One region of the Acetobacterium wieringae genome, then DNA from elsewhere that is predicted to be linked to it. Evidence: predicted binding sites of a transcription regulator. Region 1 holds the regulator's gene; the other holds the start of a gene.
What was found. Region 1 encodes Rex, which represses fermentation and respiration genes when NADH is low (regulators of the CRP and FNR family bind a similar motif). Its sites were predicted from a motif close to ATTGTTAANNNNTTAACAAT; they were not measured.
Positions count from the first base shown of each region.

Region 2: a site for Rex is predicted at 1,152-1,171, ahead of fdhF (formate dehydrogenase subunit alpha). Genes of this name have one in related genera too.

Region 1 is NZ_CP097897.1:1,506,904-1,510,105, reverse strand. Features, by position in the region: gene CHL1_RS07275 (putative manganese-dependent inorganic diphosphatase) at 1-107, shown strand, start outside; gene CHL1_RS07270 (FMN-binding protein) at 135-965, shown strand; gene CHL1_RS07265 (helix-turn-helix domain-containing protein) at 1,095-1,475, shown strand; gene CHL1_RS07260 (redox-sensing transcriptional repressor Rex) at 1,652-2,281, opposite strand; gene CHL1_RS07255 (ABC-F family ATP-binding cassette domain-containing protein) at 2,430-3,202, shown strand, end outside.
Region 2 is NZ_CP097897.1:647,114-650,315, forward strand. Features, by position in the region: gene CHL1_RS03080 (P-loop NTPase fold protein) at 1-448, shown strand, start outside; tRNA gene CHL1_RS03085 (tRNA-Gly) at 814-888, shown strand; gene fdhF (formate dehydrogenase subunit alpha) at 1,382-3,202, shown strand, end outside.

The sequences.
Region 1 (3,202 bases):
AACTGGCTTTTGGCTTTCAGCCGGGAGAATTCAGTAAATACATGAATGGCGTTTTCTCCCGAAAAAAACAGATTGTTCCGCCACTGATGAACGCTTCGGCTTATTAAATGCAAATCCAAACATTGGTGAGAAAGATGCAAAAGAACGAATCCAAAAATCATATCGGCCTGCGGCTGGTGATCATCCTCCTGGTCTCAGGTTTGCTATCGCTTTTATTGACTGGCTGCGTTGAAAAAGAACTGATCAATGATCCCGCAACTGGTTCAATTTTTTCGGCAGATATTTCTGGCGCCCTGATCGATGGTCAGTATTCCGCAAGCACAAAATATTATGACACTCGGGGCTATGGCCAACAATTGAACATTTTAATAAAAAACGGCCTAATTACACGGGTAACCTTAAACGAAATCGACAAAAACAAGTCTGATCGCCTGTCTGTCGAGGGTTCTGACAAAACCTGGCCCAATCTGGCTGTGGCAAATTTAAGTGCTCTCTATCTCCGCCTTTATAGCGAATTGCTGATGTCGCAAAATCCTGATGAAACTGACGCTATATCCGGTGCGACACAAACATCCGAAAAATTTATCAGTTTGTCCAAGGCAATTCTGGATCTGGCCAGCAAAGGTGATCATGAACCAATAAAAATTGACACCCTCGATACTTATTCAATCACCAGCAACCCCGACCATGATGGCTATCAGGGATTTCTTCAGGCAACCTTTAACGGATCAACGCTCGTCACTCTGAGTTACGATGAAATTATAACCGAAGACGGAAAATCAAAACGCAAATCAACTGATCCTCCTGCCAATACGGACTTTAATGCATTATTTGACACAATAACTGAGACGGCACTTAGCAGTCAGTCTCTGGAAAGTCCATTTCCAGCCAATGAAGCATCTCCAGAAAAAGTCAAATACGGAGAATGTCTACGACTCTTAAGAGAAGCAAGAGCGCCTTTTTGATGCTTTATCCCTTTAAGATTTATTCCTTTAATTCAACCGTAAATCTTGACAAATGTTAAAGACGTGGTATAATTACGCTATAGGCAGTGCATTTATGCCAACAATTCTAAACTGAAAGAAGGTGAAAAAATGGAAAACAATACTTTTGGCAGCCGATTAAAAGCGTTGCGGATTTCAAAACGATTAACACAGGAGAATTTTGCCAATCTTTTCTATCTAAATAAAAGCTCTATCTCCAAGTATGAAAAAGATAAAAACTTACCTGAAAACCAATTACTGATAAAAATTGCAGATTTCTTTGAAGTTTCTGTGGACTATTTATTATGTAGAACCGATCAGCCAAAGCTTTTACCAAGCAACCCGAAACCGATGACATGTGAAGAATTTTTGAAATCTTACGTTTTTTCCAACGAAGAAGTGGATTCTTTTTCTTCGTACTTCTCTTTCCCGGAAAGCTATAAGCAAGAGGTTCTGGATTTTATTAATTTTAAGAGCTCCAGTGGGAAGTAAATCAAAAACTACGAAAATCATGTTTAAATAACTTGTTATAAAACAAAAGAAACACAAAGAAAGTGTTTCTTTTTTAATTCACCGATATATCCGCAGTTGTGTTTTCTTTTTTGAGCAAAATATAAAGAGCCTGATTAAAGAAAATCAAACTCTTCCCATACTCTACAACTAATCTTTTACTCACCCAGCAGATAAGTTAACGTGAATAAACTATCTGTAATGTTAACATTCTCAACCACTACATCACTGGGAACATCCAAATCCAATGGGCTAAAATTGAGGATACCTTTCACACCCAGTTCTGTAATCCGGGTTGCAACTTTCTGACCGACTTCCCGGGGCACACACAAAATGGCGATGTCAATTTCATTCGCTTTGACAAATTCATCAAGTTCATCCATATGTTTTACTACTACACTGCCAACGACTGTACCTACAGTCAATGGATCAACATCGAAGACGCCTTTTAAAATCACACCTTCCCGCTTAAATCGTTCGTAGTTTGCGATGGCATGACCCATATTCCCGCCACCAATGATAATACAATTATATTCACTATCAAGACCCAAAATTTCCTTGATAGCCTCCTTTAATTCTCCCACATTATAGCCGTACCCCTGTTGTCCATACCCCCCGAAAGAATTCAAATCCTGTCTAATTTGAGAAGCTGTCAGACCCATCAGACTTGCTAATTCCCGGGATGATATTTTTTCGATATCATTGAGTTGTAAATCACTTAAATATTGATAATATTTCGGTAACCGTTTTACGACGGTCATTGATACTTTTTTTGAGAAGCGATGCATGATTACTTCTCCTTTCTTTCGGATAGTCAACTAATTATATCAATATGAACCAATTACGTCAAATTATTCATTTTAATTTGCCGTTTTTTTTGATAGAATAGTAAAAGTGAACTCAAATGACTGAACAAAAACGAAAACAGGTGAAATAATGTTAATCAATATCGAAAATTTGCATTTTAGTTATGGCATTCATGAAATTTTTAATAATCTTAATCTATCCATTAATGAAAAAAAACAAATCGGTCTGGTCGGCCGCAATGGTACCGGAAAATCGACGCTGCTTAAGCTGATTACTGGCGAACTGATCCCTGATACCGGACGAATCAGCAAAAAAAACGGACTAACCATCAGCTATTTATCTCAGGAGTCCACAATTGCCGAGAACACAACCCTACTCGAAATGCTCACTGATGTATTTAAACCGCTGATCGACATGGAAAAGCGAATCAAACAAATTGGCGCTGCCATTGCCGACAGCACCGGGGCAGAGCAGGAAAAACTGATGCTGGAGTTTGGGGAATTGCAAGAAAGTTTTGCCGAACAACACGGTTATGAATACCCCAGCCGAATTCGGGGTGTCATCAATGGCCTCGGTTTTAAGCCCGAAGATCAAACTAAAGCCTTCTCGATGCTTAGCGGCGGTGAAAAAACCCGTGCTACGTTGGGCCAGATCCTACTTCAGGAACCGGAACTGCTCTTATTGGATGAGCCCACCAACTACCTCGATATCGATGCCCTGCAGTGGTTGGAACAATATCTTAAAAATTACCCCGGTACTTTTGTCATCGTGTCTCATGACCGCTATTTTATCGATAAAGTCTGTACTTCAATTATCGAAGTATCCCAGAAAAACATCAAAGAATATCAAGGCAATTATACCCAGTATGCACTAAAAAAGCGACAGGATATGATGGAACAAAA
Region 2 (3,202 bases), 860 kb from region 1:
AAATTTGGAAACTATAGAAAAATTTAAAAACTTAAATTACAGAAAATTAAATTTGCTAATTGAAATAATTCAGAGACCGAAAAAATTGGTAAATGAATATTATGGAGATAGTTTTAATCCAGATTACTACTATGATTTAATTAGATTTACATTAGAAGTTGTTAAAATGAGTAACTATACCGAATATTTAGAAATAATAAATGCAATAAGAAGATTGAAATCAAGAAAGATTTATTCAATAAATTTAAATAGAGGGATTTTAACGATTACTGATGAAATTGAAGATACTGAGAAATTTTTCAATGATATTATAACATTTAGCAAATATTTTAAATATCAAGAAATGGGTGTTGTTCACAATGGAAATTTAGAAGAATTAGAAATAAACAAATTAAAAGAACTCTTAAGTGTAGAGGTGCTTAGTTTAATGTCGGGTTATCCAATATAATTTATTAAAATATAAAAATGAAAAACTTTACTATTCAATTTGATAATAATTAATTAGACTTAGCACTATGTTAGCACACAAGAAAAAATACATATATAAAGGAAGGAAAAGAGCAGCTATAAGAAAATGGCATAAAATAAAGGGTTGAGACAGGATAGTAAATTATAAAAAATAATAAAGAACGGTTTGCATCTGACTTTTAATCAGGGTGTCGGGCGTTCAAGTCGCCCATGGGTCACCATTAAAAAAGCTAACCGCATGATTTGCGGTTTTTTACTTTTTTGTTAATAAAATTCAACAAAAACATCATTTGTATGAAATAATTACTTGCAGAAGAATGGATTTGTTGTTATAATATAAGCGTTGCGGAAGTGGCTCAGTGGTAGAGCACTGGCTTCCCAAGCCGGGGGTCGCGGGTTCGAATCCCGTCTTCCGCTCCAATAAGATGATCGTCAAAACGTAAGTGTAAAGTTGTGTATAACAATTTTGCACTTTTTTATTTTTCTCTAAAATAGTTCTAACTTGACTCATATAAATTTGGAAGTGAATTACAAATTCCTGTAAAAATTATCAGTAATAACTGATAGAATTGAGATTGCTATAAAAATTTTGTGGTAGTTTAATCGACAGTCATTTTTTAACGTCGGAAAATTACTCGTTATTGTTGCTATTTTCCGAAGTAGCATTTTATTCGCATTTAATTTTTGTTAGTTAAATCACAAACATACAATCATTATAAATTCAGGTCCAGAATATCGTTTTGTAAAGCATTGCAAAATCCCATCCGACAGGGATTCTTGGTGATTTTACTAAGACGATAAGTATGTATTTCTTAAATCATCCGAGAAAAGAATCATTTAACTAAAAAACATCAATGACAAATTAAAAGTTATAGAATATAATGGAATCCTAAAAGAAGGGAGAAATAAATTTATGGTTAATTTGACAATTGATGGACAAAAAGTTAGTGTCGAACCAGGAACTACAATACTGAAAGCAGCACGTTCCATCGGTATCGACATTCCGACATTATGTAATTTTAAAGACTTCACACCGGAAGGCAGCTGTCGTATGTGTCTTGTTGAAGTCGTTGGAGCGAGAAGACTTGAAACTTCCTGCTCAACTCCAGTAGCGGAAGGTATGGTGGTTAATACCAATACGCCGGAGGTAAGAGAAGCGCGCCGATTTGTATTAAAAATGCTCATGTCAGATCATACCTTTGACTGTATGACATGTTATAAATATGGTTGTTGTGAATTTGTTGAATTCAATGCGAATTGCATTGAATATGATGCGGTTAAGGCTTTCGGTACCGAACGGGTGATGACAAAACCCATCGATGATTCCAATCCGTTTTATACCTATGATCCCAATAAATGTGTACTCTGTAATCGATGTATCAAAGTTTGCGAACACCTTCAGTGCAACCATATTTTAGCCCAATGTGACCGTGGTTATGAAACCAATATCAATCCGGTTTTCGAAACGCCCAGAGGGAAATCAGAATGTGTCAGCTGTGGTAACTGTATTGCAGTCTGTCCGACTGGTGCATTGGCACCGAAACAGTTTAAACCCTTTGCCTATGCCAAAACAGTTCAGACTGTTTGTCCATATTGCGGAGTAGGCTGTACCTTGAATTTAAAAATAATAGATAATAAGATTACTGACATTTATAGCACAGAAGGAAATGTTAATGACAATCTTTTATGTGTCAAAGGACGCTTTGCTTATGATTTTGTCAGCAGTCCTGATCGTTTAACAACGCCGTTAATCCGCAAAAACGGTGTTCTGGAAGAAGCAAGCTGGGAAGAAGCCTTAAACTTAGTAGCAGAGAAACTAAAAGAAGCTAAAGCAGAAGGTCCTCAGGCAGTTGCGGGGCTGTCTTCAGCCCGATGTACGAATGAGGATAATTATGTTTTCCAGAAATTTATTCGTACTGTTGGTGAAACCAACAACGTTGATCATTGTGCCCGACTTTGTCATGCTTCAACTGTTGCTGGTCTGGCTAAATCATTTGGTAGTGGGGCGATGACCAATAGTATTGATGAAGTGGATTTAATGGATGTTATGTTTGTTACCGGCTCCAATACCACCGAAACTCATCCGGTTATTGGTGCTAAAATAAAACAGCGACAACAAAAAGGGGCAGCTCTGATTGTAGCCGAACCACGAAAAATCGAACTGGCAAAATACGCCGATGTATATTTACAGATTAAACCGGGAACCAATGTCCCATTACTTAATGGAATGATGCGTGCCATTCTGGACGCTGGTCTGGAAGATAAAAACTTTATCAATGAACGAACCGAAGGCTATGCAGCGTTTAAAGAATTTATGGATACGCTGACTGTTGAAGGATGTGCTGAAATCTGTGGTGTTGATCCTGAAGATATGCGTAAAGCGGCACTTCTCTATGCAACCAAAGACAAGGGTGGAATCTTTTATTCCATGGGTGTCACACAGCATAAAACCGGTACCGATGGTGTTATGTCAACCGCCAATCTGGCGATGCTGACTGGAAAAATCGGCCGTGAAGGATGCGGTGTTAATCCATTGCGTGGTCAGAATAATGTTCAGGGAGCCTGTGATATGGGCGCATTACCAGGCGATTTGCCAGGTTATCAGAAAACCGCCAACCCGGAAGTGGTGGAAAAATTCGAAAAAGCCTGGGATGTCAAACTGCCACAAAATGCTGGCAAAACACTGACTGAAATTATTAATGGGGTCGGCGACGGAACCGTAAAATTCTTATAC